DNA from 2 places in the Mucilaginibacter antarcticus genome. Region 1 is predicted to be linked to the other one. Evidence: riboswitches for the same ligand, from Rfam matches in the RefSeq annotation. Region 1 holds a riboswitch; the other holds the start of a gene.

Evidence for each region. Region 1 has a riboswitch for S-adenosylmethionine ahead of metH (methionine synthase). Riboswitches for the same ligand answer to the same signal wherever they lie in the genome.
Region 2: another riboswitch for S-adenosylmethionine. It lies ahead of ACFSYC_RS15495 (homoserine O-acetyltransferase family protein); the one in region 1 lies ahead of metH (methionine synthase).

The regions. Positions count from the first base shown of each region.
Region 1 covers NZ_JBHUON010000001.1:314,049-321,552, reverse strand. Annotated here, with positions in the region: gene ACFSYC_RS01375 (pyridoxal phosphate-dependent decarboxylase family protein) at 1-330, opposite strand, end outside; gene ACFSYC_RS01370 (diaminobutyrate--2-oxoglutarate transaminase) at 337-1,785, opposite strand; gene ACFSYC_RS01365 (hypothetical protein) at 2,155-2,715, shown strand; gene ACFSYC_RS01360 (glycosyltransferase WbsX family protein) at 2,719-3,906, opposite strand; gene ACFSYC_RS01355 (helix-turn-helix domain-containing protein) at 4,002-4,253, opposite strand; SAM riboswitch class I at 4,466-4,577, shown strand; gene metH (methionine synthase) at 4,625-7,504, shown strand, end outside.
Region 2 covers NZ_JBHUON010000021.1:19,591-27,094, forward strand. Annotated here, with positions in the region: gene ACFSYC_RS15490 (homoserine dehydrogenase) at 1-841, opposite strand, end outside; gene ACFSYC_RS15495 (homoserine O-acetyltransferase family protein) at 841-1,896, opposite strand; SAM riboswitch class I at 2,099-2,208, opposite strand; gene ACFSYC_RS15500 (trans-sulfuration enzyme family protein) at 2,372-3,490, opposite strand; gene ACFSYC_RS15505 (LTA synthase family protein) at 4,102-5,961, opposite strand; gene ACFSYC_RS15510 (hypothetical protein) at 6,029-6,667, opposite strand; gene ACFSYC_RS15515 (ComEC/Rec2 family competence protein) at 6,736-7,504, opposite strand, start outside.

The sequences.
Region 1 (7,504 bases):
GCAATGCAGGTGCGCCAGGCAATGCGGGTGGTATACCGAGATGTTGCTCTCAATGATGAGTTCATGCGTACGCTTTAGCACCTCTTGCAAGCTGGTACCCTGGGCAGGGAAGATATCTATTGCGGCCACCGCCGCTTTTAATTCTGCCGGGCTTTTGCCGTTATAGGGCTGCTGCTGGTTTTCTATTTGTTTGGCAATGGTATTGGCTAAGCCAGATATCATTGTACGATACTGCGCGGCGCTATCGCTGCTGCTAGTTAAAAAATATTGGTTAAAGGCCCTGGCAGATGCCGCCAGAGGATCATCCTGTAAGTTGTCTTGTCCTATCACCTTAAATTAATTTTGATGCGGTAAAAGTTCAAGCTCTGCCGCAGTAACAGCCTCTTCGAATATGGCGCAAATGGCACGCACCTGTCTTTCGTTAACGGTTAAAGGTGGCATAAAGCGCAATACGCTTGATTGACGGCCACCAAGCTCCAGTATTAGCCCGCGCGAAAAACATGCGGCTTGAATACGCCTTGACAGTTGCTCATAACGTGGCGGTTTGCCGCATAGTGTTTCCTGGCTATAAGGATTAACAATTTCTACACCTAGCATAAGGCCCAGTCCGCGGATATCGCCAAGACATGGTTTTGTTAACTGTATGTTTGCTAGTAAAGTTGTAAATAGCTGGCCCATGGCAGCTGCATTTTCAATAAGCTTATGCTCACGGATATGGCGTATTACCGCTGTGCCGGTAGCCATAGCCAGCTGGTTGCCTCTAAATGTGCCTGCATGGGCGCCCGGCCCCCAAACGTCAAGGTCTTTATGGTAAACCACCACTGCCAGGGGCAGTGAGCCACCCACCGCTTTCGACAGGATAACCACATCTGGAATAATGCCGGCATGCTCAAAAGCATACATTTTGCCGGTCCGGCCAATGCCGGTTTGCACTTCGTCAATAATTAGCGGTATGTTTTGCTCTTTGGTGATTTTTCTCAGTCTTTGTAAAAAATCTGCCGATGCGGGTATTTTACCGCCTTCGCCCTGTACCGCTTCAATGATGATACCTGCGGGTTTTACAACACCGCTTTCGTCGTCTGTTAAAATATTGTCAATGTAGTTGCTGCATAGCTCACTGCAGGCAGTGCCATCGTCGCCCATGGGGCTGCGGTAGGTGTACGGGAAAGGCAGAAATTGCACTTCGGGCATTAGGCCGGGTATTTTGCTTTTGCTGCCCAGGTTTCCCATCATGGCAAGTGCGCCATGTGTCATGCCATGGTAGCCGCCATGAAAAGCCATCATGCCGCGTCGGCCGGTAGCTATTTTTACCAGCTTTATAGCAGCTTCAACAGCATCGGCGCCGGACGGGCCGCAAAACTGGATCTTGGCGTTTTTTGCAAATTCTGCAGGTAAACTACTAAGCAGTTCCTGCACAAACTCGTCTTTAACAGGGGTGGTAATGTCTAAAGTCAGCATTGGCAAATTGGCATCTAATTGTTGCCGTATGGCATCCTGAACAACCGGGTGATTATGGCCAAGGGCCAATGCGCCGGCGCCCGACAGGCAATCGTAATAAACATTGTCGTCGGTGTCCTTAATGTACATCCCCTTAGCCTTGCTTATAGCAAAAGTAAGTTTGCGCGGATAGCTCCGTGCGTTTGACTCTGTAGACGCCTGTCTTTCTAAGTAGGCGCTGTTGTTAGGGCCGGTAGCCGCCTGTCGCAGCTCTCCGGGATAGGTGTTGATTAAGCCTAAAGCAGCAAGATCCTGCGCTTCAATAGCTTCGCTGGTTGGTGTTAACATGTTGTTTAAATGTGGGTTCAATAGTTTATTAGGGTGGCAATATTCTGTCTCTTAAAGAGACAGTTGGAAAGGCTGTGTTCGAAAGATTTCGGCTGTCAATAATGGCGCAAGATACATCAAGCATGTTAATTAGCAAAGCGTTAGATAAGTATTAACAATAACTTAACACTGATTTTTCAAAGGATAATTATGTGGTGCTGATTGCCTTGGATGCCTGTTGCAGCAGAAAATATTTACTATGCTAATAAGGCCTATAAAAGCTGTACCGATAAATAACCACTCAATACCAAAGGGAACAACTATTGAGTAATGCATCGATTATTTGCAATTTGGCACAATAACTGCACTATCCCATAAAACATCCAAACTATGCTAACCATACTACCTAATAACAAGCAAGACACACTGAAGGCCGGCTTAAAACAAGTATTTGCCAACCTGGCTAAAGACGGCTTTAAACGCATCTATAATCATATTGACCAGCAGACCATTAAAAGGGGCGTTGACGAAATGGGTATAGACAAGTTTGTTAACCAATGCGCGTTGTTGGCGGCAGGTAGCGGGGCTGTTACGGGTGTGGGTGGCTTTGCAACCATGCTGGTTGGTGTACCGTTAGACATGACCAACTTGATTGCCCAGCAGTTTAGGGTAACTCTGGCCGTTAATTACTACAAAACCGGCCGAAGCAAGGTGAGCTTCCTGGAGCTTCTGGGCATCGTAGCCTCATCATTAAGTGTCGACGCTGGTTTGGCAGTATCAAAAAGAGTTGTTGAAGAGGTAGCCTCTAAGCTCCTCCTCGTTTTGGGCTCAAAATCTGCTCGCAGGCTGGTGCCTGTAGTCGGTGCGGTAATAGGTGGCTCGACTAATTATATGTTCATAAAAAAAGTAGCTAGAGACTTGCTGGCTAAGCAAGATTATACCGGTTACTAAGGATTATTTACCATCTAAAAACACCTGTTTAATAGCCTGCAGATATCCGTAACCATACTTGTTGTCTGGTTGCAGATAGCTGGTTTCGGTCCATTCGTTCCAACTGTTAATCGTAATTAGCGGCACTTGTTTGGGGTGCGCATCTACATAGGCTTTGGCCATGCGCAAGCCCTTGGCAAAGTTCTCGGGCGTATTGTTTTTAACCACGGCGCTACGGCCGGTACGGGGGCTATTATCCCAACCCACGCTAATGTGCGGGTAGTAGGGTATCTCAAACTGGGCGTCGTTGCGGTCCCATTCTTTTTTTACATTATCCAGAATGTTAAGGTAATCATCATTAACATTTACAAAATGCGCAAACTGGTAATGGGTTGAACTAGTAAAGCCCAGCTTTTTAACAAAGGCATTCTGCGGTCGCTCTGTCTTGCTGCCGTCGAAACCGCTGTAATTTAGGTTAATACCCCACATGGTCAGCTGCAACTCAAGGCCAGGGAAACCGGCACGTTTAGTTTCGTCTTTAAACCATTGCAAGGCAGCAACGGCCTGTTCCATACCGCCAAGGCCGTTTATCAGCTGGGGCACATCGTAGATCATGTACACCGGCTTGCCGTTTATTTTGTAATAGTTGGGTTGCTTAAAGTATTTTTCGATCGTGCGTTTGCAAATCTTCTCAAACTCGTCGCGGCTTACACGCCCCTGCCATATCACGTTGTCCTCGTTATATTTATTCAGGCGTACATCCCAGGTGTTTACCACATCGTGGTTGGCCCACATCAGGTAAAACTTCATTTTGTCCTTATTCTCCGCCTTCAGGAAACCGTTGTTGAGGGTAGTCTCCATAAACGCACGGCCATCATACCAGTACCAATCAAAAATGAATACGTTAACGCCGTGTTTGGTAGCTTCATTTATCTCCATCGCCATTACAGACGGGTCAGCCTCATTAATGGTGCCCCATATAGGCTTGCGGTCCCAATAAAACCCCGGGAAACGGTCCTGCACGCTGGTAACGGTTTCCCATTCGCCAATGCCTTTGGGCCAAAAGGGGCGCAGGCGCGGGTCGTCGTTTACGTAGGCCGGGTATAAAAAGGCTGCTATGTCGTATTTTTTAGTTTGTGCTGTCGCGATATTGCCAAAAGACAAAACAGACAGCGCCATTAACAATATGGTATGTTTAAATTGGATAGTCATTACAGGAACTCTTACAGGTGTAAAATCGGTTATCCAAATCTGAGTATTTCAGATCCAAAAACCGTCATGCACTGTCTGATTGTTAACAGATGGCCTCACTCTGCTTTACTGGGCGGATGAATAGACACCATGTTTGTCGACAGCAACGTGCCGGGGGCGATATCCAATACTTCGGCAATTTTATACAGGCGTTCAATAGTAAGTTTGGTTTTAGACATTTCCATTTTGCTGTACGCATTTTGGGTAACGTTAAGCTCCTTTGCCATATCCACTTGCGACAGTCGCATAGCAGTGCGTCTGTCTTTGATATTAGCAGCAACGGCTCTTAAGTGAGTATCTACATTCATGATTAATTGTACTTTAATTAAATACTTAAAGTTAAGAGCTAGCTTTTTAATAAATAAGCAATTTGCGCAATGAATGAAATGAATAAACCCATGTTTTTACAACCAAAGGCTATTTTAAACCAGGCCAAATTGTAAGAAGAATTACGCTGCACGCCCAGATACCACCCGTTAATTTGAATTGCTAATTACCAACTTATTACGCATCTTTGCGCTGCTTATAAAGAAAGATGGAGGGATTAGACCCTGCGATGTCTTAGCAACCTGTTACTATACAAGGTGCTACATTCTACTCAGTAGAGCCATGGGCCATGAGACAAATAAGTGAAAGTCAAGATACACCGCCCGACTTTTCTAAGTAAGCAGCTCAGCAAATGGATATTAAAGAAGAATTAAGAAAGCGTATACTCATTATCGATGGTGCAATGGGTACCATGATACAGCGTTACCAGCTAAGCGAGAAAGATTTTCGTGGCGAACGCTTTAAAGATCACCCGAGCGATCTGCAAGGTAATAACGACCTGCTTAACCTTACGCGCCCGGATGTGATTAAAGCCATACATGCAGAATACCTGGATGCCGGCGCGGATATCATTGAAACTAACACCTTCAGCACGCAGATAATTTCGCTGGCCGATTATAACCTGGAGGAGCTGGCTTACGAGATGAGTTATGAAGGCGCCCGTATTGCCCGCGAGGTTGTAGATGAATACAATATAAAAACACCCAATAAACCGCGTTTTGTGGCCGGTGCGGTTGGTCCTACTAACCGTACAGCGTCACTATCACCGGATGTGAACGACCCGGGTTACCGTGCTGTTACCTTTGATAATTTAGCCGATGCCTATTACGACCAGATCCGTGGATTAGTTGATGGTGGGTCTGACGTGTTGTTGATAGAAACTATATTTGATACGTTGAATGCAAAGGCAGCCCTATTTGCTGCTGATAGATACGCACAAGAGAGCGGCAAGCATTTACCTATCATGATATCGGGCACCATTACCGATGCTTCGGGCCGTACCCTTTCGGGACAAACGGTTGAGGCTTTTTGGAACTCGGTAAGCCATGCTAATTTATTGTCTGTAGGCTTAAATTGCGCTTTAGGCGCTAAAGAGATGCGACCGCACATTCAGGAATTGTCTGAGAAAGCCAATGTGTTTATCTCTGCCTATCCAAACGCAGGCTTACCAAACGAGTTTGGCCAATATGATGAAACACCGCACGAGACTGCCCACCAGGTAGACGACTTTATAAAATCAGGTCTTGTAAATATTGTTGGTGGCTGCTGCGGCACCACGCCGGATCACATCAAATGTATTGCCGAGCGTGCCGAAAAATATTCGCCGCGCCTCGTACCTGAGGTTGCTCCATTTATGCGCCTAAGCGGGTTAGAGGCCGTTACCATTACCCCCGAAAGCATTTTTGTAAACGTAGGCGAGCGTACCAACATTACCGGTTCGCCAAAATTCTCAAAGCTGATACTGGCCGAGAATTACGAAGAGGCCCTAACCGTTGCCCGCCAGCAAGTAGAAGGCGGCGCGCAGGTGATAGACATCAATATGGACGAGGGTATGATAGACTCGGAAGCCGTGATGGTTAAGTTCCTCAACCTGGTTGCGTCTGAGCCTGATATCTCTAAGCTGCCTATCATGATCGATTCATCAAAATGGACGGTTATTGAGGCTGGTTTAAAATGTATACAGGGCAAGGGCATCGTTAACTCTATCTCGCTGAAAGAAGGCGAAGAAAAGTTTAAAGAATATGCCCGCAAAATATTAAGCTATGGCGCCGCTACGGTAGTAATGGCTTTTGATGAAACCGGACAGGCCGATAACCTGGAGCGCCGTAAAGAAATTTGCCAGCGCTCTTACAATATATTAGTTAACGAAGTTGGTTTCCCGCCACAGGATATCATTTTTGATCCAAACATCCTGACGGTAGCTACCGGTTTAGAGGAGCACAACAATTACGCGGTTGACTTTATTGATGCCACCCGCTGGATAAAACAAAACCTTCCCTACGCTAAAGTGAGCGGTGGTGTGAGTAATATATCATTCTCTTTTAGGGGTAACAATGTGGTGCGCGAAGCAATGCACTCGGCCTTTTTGTACCATGCTATTAAGGCAGGCATGGATATGGGTATTGTTAACGCCGGGATGCTGGAGGTTTACCAGGAAATTGATAAGGAGTTATTAGTTTTAGTAGAAGATGTGCTGCTAAACCGCAGAGACGATGCTACTGAACGTTTGGTTGAATATGCCGATACCGTAAAAAGCAAAGGCAAAGAGATTGTGCGCGACGAAGAGTGGCGCAAAGAACCGGTTGAAACCCGTTTATCGCACGCGCTGGTAAAAGGCATTATTGAATACCTGGATGCTGACGTTGAAGAAGCACGCCAGAAATATGCCAAGCCGCTAGAAGTAATTGAAGGCCCGTTAATGGACGGGATGAATATTGTAGGCGACTTGTTTGGCGCCGGTAAAATGTTTTTACCGCAGGTGGTAAAATCGGCCCGTGTAATGAAAAAAGCCGTGGCTTACCTGCTGCCATTTATTGAGCTGGAAAAACAACGTGTTATTGATGCCGGAGAAGATTCGAGCGGAAGCCGTGCCAACGCCGGTAAAATATTGATGGCTACTGTAAAAGGCGATGTTCATGATATTGGTAAAAACATTGTAGGCGTGGTACTGGCTTGTAATAATTTCGAGATTATTGATCTTGGGGTTATGGTACCGGCGCAAAGGATCATTGAAGAAGCTAAAAACCAAAACGTAGATATCATTGGACTGAGCGGATTAATCACCCCGTCGTTAGACGAGATGGTGCATTTTGCTAAAGAGATGGAACGCCAGGAGTTTACTATCCCCTTGATAGTTGGCGGCGCTACCACTTCCCGCATCCACGCGGCAGTAAAAATAGACCCTAATTACTCGGGCGCGGCCATACACGTATTGGATGCATCGCGTAGCGTAACGGTGTGCAGCAGCCTGATGAATGCAGACACCCGTGATGCCTACATAAAAGGCATAAAAGACGAATACGCTAAAGCCCGCGAGGCACACGCTAATAAAAAGTCTGACAAACGATTTGTAACGCTTGAGCAGGCCCGTGCTGATAAATTTAAGATCGACCTTGATAAGGTTGCGCCAAAACCTGCCTTTACAGGCACCAAGGTTTTTGAAGCGTATCCGCTGGCAGATCTGGTTCCTTATATTGATTGGACACCTTTTTTCCATACCTGGGAGCTGCGC
Region 2 (7,504 bases), on a different contig from region 1:
CGGCTTGTACGGTCACACCGTTGTATTCGTACTCCACATTGTATAAAAACTCGCTTTCCGTAACAAACTTAGGCAGTACAAAAAGCGTAACGTGTTCTTCGTCCAGTTCTTTAGCTACGGGTACCAACTTTATTTTTAAGTTTTTCTCCCGGGCGTATTGAATATCGCTGGCCCCTAAATTCTGAATCCCTAAATTAAATACCTTGTCAGGATCAATCACCACTCCATAGGCATGGGCAGCAGCAATAATCAGCTTGTATTTAGCATCAAAGCCACCAACGTCGCTAATCGGGTCAGTTTCGGCAAAGCCGAGATCCTGTGCCTGTTTTAATGCGGCGTCATAATCCATATTCTCTAAAAAACCTTTAGAAAGGATATAGTTTGACGAGCCGTTGAAGATACCGCTGATAGAGTGCAGTAACTCATTATCATAATACTCTTCCAGGTTACGGATGATGGGGATACTACCACAAACCGCCCCTTCATACAGTAATGATGTACCATGCTCTGTTTGCAAAGCTATAAGCTCCTCAAGATATTTTGCGATCATTTTTTTACTGGCCGATACTACATTTTTGCCGGTCTTAAGTGCTGTAGATACGATTTCATAGGCGGCCTCGGTATCGTTAATCAGCTCAATAATGGTGTTGATTTCCGGGTTATTCAATAGCTCATCTTTATCGGTCGTAAAATAATGCTCTGGTAATGTGCGTTTTTTACTGGCGTCTTTAATCGCTATCTTCTTAATTTCAATATTTAGGTTTTTAGTTCTGATGATATCGTATAATCCCTGGCCTACAACGCCGAAGCCAAAAAGGCCGATATTTAATTTTTTACTCATTATGCGGTTTGGTGTATTTGGGCTGTATGCCCGTTTATTGCTGTATTAAAAAATGCTGTTATGATATTAGTTAGCGCTTCTGTCTCTATCAAAAAGCCGTCGTGCCCGTAGTAGGAATCAAACTCTGCATAAATAGCTCCGGGAATATTTTTAGCCAGGTATTTTTGCTCTTCAACAGGAAATAACAGATCGGAGTCAATAGCCACAACCAAAGTACGCGCGGTGATTGCGCTTAAAGCTTTTTCAATGGTTTCGCGATTGCGGCCTACATTGTGCGAGTCCATTGATTTGGTTAGGTACCAATAACTGTAAGCGTTAAAACGTTTTACCAATTTATCGCCCTGGTAGTTTTGATAGCTTGCGGCTTTGTAATTGTCTACTACATCTTCATTATCCTCATGCTGGCTAATCCCGTAGGTTTTATAACCACGATAGGAGAGCAGCGCCATAGCACGCGCTGCTTTTAAACCTTTACTGCCACCATCAGGCATGCCCTGCTCAAAAGTCGGATCAGCTGCAATGGCCAGGCGTTGCGACTCGTTAAAAGCAATGCCCCAGGGGGAGTGTTTGGCATTAGATGCAATAAGGATGAGGTTTTTTATAAAGCCAGGCTCCATAATTGCCCATTCAGAAGCCTGTTGCCCGCCTAATGATCCGCCAATTAAAGTTTGGATGCTATCAATACCTATAGCTTTAGCCATTAGTTGTTGTGATTTAACCATATCGCGCGTAGTAATCTGCGGAAAGGTTAAGTAATAAGGTTGCCCTGTAGCAGGGTCAATGCTCAATGGCCCGCTTGAGCCATAAGCCGATCCCAGCATGTTAACACACACGATATAATGATCTTCGGGATTAAAATAGTAACCCATCCCAAATAAACCCTTCCACCAGTCAAGCACATCAGAGTTTGCAGTAAAGGCATGACATACCCACACTACGTTGTCTTTACCGGCGTTGAGCGTACCATAAGTATGATAGCCCAATTCCAGCCCGGGCAAAACAGCGCCCGACTCCAGCTCAAAAGGTTTATCGTATTTATATAATTGTGTGCTCATTTGTTTGTGTGGTAGTTCAATTGCTCCTTATTGATGGGTGCAGTTATCGTTTTACTTAATTGTTCGGGTAAATAATAACTTGTTAACTGCGTTTGCAATAGCAGTGCACGTAACACATAAATGTGCAAGCAAATGCATAGCCATGAGTGGCTTTAACAGAACTTTTTAAACAGGCGGGATATTTTAAATTTTTCATGTTATTAATTTATATTTCCCGGGATATTTACCGGGGAAGGAATTGGCACCTTCTCTAATTTTAGAGGGTTGCCAGCGGGTCAGTGAGCCTAATCTCTCGCCGCTTCTTTATAAACCAAAACCTAAACGAAGAGGAATTGATCATTTGGTATTGCTACCGTTTGTGGGTGCAAATAAAGGGGATAATTTTTATAAACCCAAATTTTTTTTGAGCTTAAAGCTACAGCGGAACGACCAAGCCGAAAAGAAACGAAAAAGTATCAGCTGTAGTTTGTCAATTTTAGCTTTCCAGCGCCTGCTGTAAATCTGCAATTAGATCGTCAATATGCTCTAAACCCACGGATACCCTTAAAAGGTTAAACGGAGTCTTAGTGTCAGGCCCTTCTATGGTTGCACGATGTTCTATTAAACTCTCTACACCACCAAGGCTGGTAGCTTTGGTAAATAGTTTTAGCTTGTTAATAACCCGGTGTGCATCATCGCGGTCACCTTGTACGCAAAAGGATAGCACACCACCAAATCCGGTCATTTGATCCTTAGCTATATCATGATTTGGGTGCGATGCCAACCCGGGGTAAAGCACTTGGTCTACAGCCGGATGTGTATTTAAAAACTCAGCCAAAAGCTGCGCATTTTGCATATGCCCTTTTACACGGTAAGGCAACGTTTTAATACTGCGCACCAGGTAGTAACAGTCCATAGGCGAGGGGATAGCGCCGCCCATCTCCTGCACCTGGCGAATCTTTTGCCACCATTCGCTCTTATCTGCGGTTATCAGCGCACCACCCATTAAATCACTGTGGCCTCCAAAATATTTGGTGGTTGAGTGCATTACCAAGTCGGCACCCAAACGTAATGGTTGCTGGCATATCGGTGTAGCAAAGGTATTGTCGCACACCACTTTAACGTCGTATTGTTTTGCTACTGCGACGATCTTTTTGATGTCTGTAATTTTTAATAGCGGGTTTGATGGGGTCTCTATCCATATTAAACCCGTGTTTGGCTTTATGTGCGCTTTCAGTACGTCGGCATCATCAATATCAATAAAGTCAAACTCAAGTATCCCTGCAAATAACTGCTTTAGCTGGTTACGCAAGCCGTGGTACATATCATCAGGCGCAATAATGTGTGTGCCCGGTGTCAGCGACTGAAATACAGCCATCCCTGCAGCGTTGCCGGATGAAAATGCAGCAGCATCTATACCACCCTCCAAAGCGGTGAGTACGTTTTCTAAGGCCTTCCGGTTGGGGTTTGCAGAACGGCTGTAAACATAGCCCTCCCTATAATTCTCGTCCTCCATACGCTCAAACGTGGTAGACATAGTGATGGGTTGTATAACGGCGCCGGTGGTATGATCGGTAGTGTTGCCTGCGTGAATGGCGATGGTTTCTGTTTTCATAACAGATCAAATTACCACATTTATTATAAATACTAGTTAATGTTTTTAATTTTACGCAACCCAAAACCTATAATCACTCAACCTATCTATGAAAAAATCAATATTACTACTAGTAACTGTGGTTTTATTTTTTCAGTATCGTGCAAAAATAGGCTTTCAAAACCGAGTTTGAAAGCTGTTTGCAAACCTTTAGAGCCAACGCAAATAACTCTTATTTTTATAGCACCAAAGCGCCAAATTGGTTAGATGATTCTACGTGCATAACTGTTACCAATAGTAGGTTACTAACCGCGATTATTCGTCTTTACATGAGCTGCTACTAATTACGGCAAAAGAGTGGCTTCACTAAAATGGCAAGAAACCACTGCCAACCTTGGATCGCATAAGATGGTTTGGATGTATACACTATGGATCAAGTGTATGACCGCGCAAAAAATGTTTGGTTAAATGTTGATAGAAAAAATTTGATAAACTGTTAGTTTTTAATGTATTAACTACAGGGTGTTAATGCTTCATTGCTGTTTCAAACCGTTTTGCCTTTTTAATTAATGTACTGATGGATCAATCACTTAACATATTTACTGTTTCAACTGTTTCATATTATTTGCAAATTAATACGCTAGGTATTCAGTATAAATTTGCTGCATAAAGGCCTTGCCTTTTTTCAAGTTAGCTTCGGTGTCCTTACTTTTATCTTTAGTGTAGATCCTGCGCTGCCCCGAGCTGTCGAAGGATACAGCCTGATCGGGAGTTATAAAACCAAAGCCATTATCCCAATCGAAAAAGGCAAAGGCGGGCGTATAAGGATTCAATAAGTTTTTAGACCATTTAAACTGATTATATGGTAATCCCAGCTGTGCCAGCAAGGTGGCTGCAATATCAACCTGATTTCCCAGTTTAGTGATCTTGGTGCCACGATATTCAGGTTTCAGCACATCGCCATAAAATAACATCGGTATATGATACTTTGCTGGATCATAAGCGCCAGCAGTGCTTTTTGGCAAACGGTGGCCGTGGTCGGCAACCAGTACGAATAGTGTGTTTTTATACCATGACTGCGTTCTGGCCCGTTCGAAATAAGCGTTCAGGCATGAGTCGGTAAACCAGGCAGTGCTTCTGAACTGATCAGCCACATCCTTACCTTTAAAGTGCCGAGGCACCGGTAAAACAAAAGGCTCATGGTTGGTCGAGGTTTGTACCAAAGAAAAGACCGGTGTGCTTTGCTTGGCCATATAAGCCAGGTGTTTACCAAACAACACGTCGTCAAATGCTCCCCATGTTGAGCCAACTTCGCTTGGTTTCATAGTGTTACGATCGATAATGTCATGAACGCCATGATGTACCATGTAGGTATCAAAATTCATGTAGTCGGCATGGCCACCGTAAAAGTAAGATGTTTTATATCCGGCATCACCAAATGATGTCAGCAGTGAGGGTAGCTTGCGTTGCTTGGCGGTATCAATTACAATAGTTCGTATAGCTTGCGACGGGAACGCGCTCAATATTGCTATGATGCCTTTATCGGTACGGTCACCCACTGCATAAATGTTGCTAAAAAGCACGCCTTGCTTAACGAGGTTTTCAAAGTTAGGAGAAACACCTTTCTCGCCCCCCAATGATTCGATTAGGTCTGCCGTATAGCTTTCCAATTGAATGATGACTACGTTTGGTTTATCGGTCGTTAGCAGCTTAACAGTAGTGTCCTTAGGCGTTCTAAAAGCATCAATAACAATGCGGCGCGCCTCTGCAGTTTCAAAGAAGTTATAAGGGTTGTAAGGGGGTCGCAGATTCTCGAAGGTATTATTAAAAAGGTTCCACTCCGTATTTTGAGCGGCAAGGTCGAGAATCTGATTATCAGAGAAGTACCCCGCGCTTTGGTTAATGGGTGAGGGGGTTATAGTGCCCCGTAATAACAGAAAATTGACAGCTATCAGCAAAAGCGATAGCATGATTTTTGCTTTGGTTGTAACACGGGGTTTAACGAATTTATGGTCGAGAACGTGGAGCGATAATAATACGCCCGCTACCAGCAAAAACAACATAATGCTTAGATGCAAAAAGATAGGCGAGGACGCGGTAGATGACATTGACTCGGCCGGCGAGTTGTAAAGCGTGTCAAATGCCCTAAAGTTAACCTTCGCGCCCCATTCAACAAAAATACCAAGATCCACAACCGCGATCAAACTGATGCAAAACACGCAAAACCAGGTATAGATTTTTAACCAAATAGGGTTAATCCCTTTACCCTTCACAAACCAGTTAACAATAAATATTAATAAAGGTATTACCGCAATGTATGCAGTCGCAGAGGCATCCATACGGACACCATATATGAAAGTTTTAACAATGTCCAGGAAATTGGCACCTTTAAGTTTAGTATAAAAGTACACTTCGAACACGGCCCTTGTTAATCCGAAGAACAGCAGCCAAAAGAGGTAGAAACGTAAAAAACTATAAAGGCTTCTTAACATGGGACGGCAAAAATAACTATTTTACCCCAAGGTTAAGAAGCCTTTAAAAAAATGTGATAGGATTGACTTATTTGCCACCCATTGATTTCAGGTCATCAAGCGTAATTTTGTCATATCCTGCCGGTACACCGAATGTACCAGCCGGAGCTTTTGAGTCAGTAATTGATTTCAAAGTAACATCAACAACCTGACCTTGCTGTACTGTGGTAAATTGAACAGGCACACCACCTGCATCTGCAAATGGTTTAGTTAAACCAGTGATCGGTAGGCTGATATCGTTAGTTACCCAAGCCACATAGCTTGTTCCGGATTTTTGATCCTTAACGTCTACCTTTTTGCAATTGAATCCGCTGATAACCTTAGTTTCAGTACCCGGCGTAAAAGTGAATTTTGGTGCCATTGCTGCAAATTGGTCAATTTCGTCAGGTGTTAAAATAGCCGCTTTTTTCATTGATGCAACCGGTACATCAAGCAATATTGCCGCATATGTTAACTTATTATTGGCAAGCATCTTGATTGTAGCAGGCCCTTGAACTGTTAACATCGCGTTTGAATCGGCTGTGAAATAAAGTTTGCTTTCAGCGTCACCTCTCGGGGTTGACATTTTGTAAGTAGCCAAACCTTGAGTGTAAGTTTTCTGAGCGCTAGCGCTAAATGCCAGTGTCGTAAGTGTTAGGCCTAAGGCAATTTTTAATTTAGTATTCATTTTTTGTAATTTGATTAGTACAATTTAGTTGTTTGTGCTTTACTACGCAACTTATGCTTAATAAATATTTAATTCGACGCTAAAGTTAACGATTTATTACCCTTTAATATGTAATAGTTGATTTGAAGAGCCTTGGCTTGCTGCGTTATATCTGAAATATAACTTGCCGAATTGCTGCCGTCAATAAATAGCTTACTATAAATTACACATGCGCCCAATTTTTTTAAACTAACGTGCGAATTACCGGTAAGGTATATATAACCAACATTTAATTTTGTGCCCGAGGGATTATCAGGCATTGCTTTATCTACTATCAATAGCTTCTGATTTTTAAACTGAATGAGATTTCGATATTTCAACAGAAAAGCAGATTTGATATTGCTATTAAATGCATACACCGAAGTGTCGGTAACTTTACTGCTATCCAAATATGGTTGTATGCTATATTGATAATTTTTATCAGAAGGACTAAGATTAGTCAATACAATAGCTTTATTGCCCTGCTTAAAGATAATACCCTGATTTTTGCGTAAGCTTAAAAAAGTAATACTGTCCTTTTGTATTTCTTTAACACGTTTAATGCTTACACTAAGTGATAATACCAATGTAGCGACTAGGCCTACACCAAGAACCCGTTTCTTTTTGCTAAATAAAAAGTAAAAAACACAGATGATTAGGAAAGATAATAGCACATATTCCACGGTATTAAGCCATATTTTGCTGACGCTTGCAAAGGGCGCATGTTCTATTGCGGTTAGGACTTTATCCATAAGTAAGATAGAACTTTCTAACACCCACGCTAGTGATGAAGATATATAGGGTATCTGCGGTATGGCT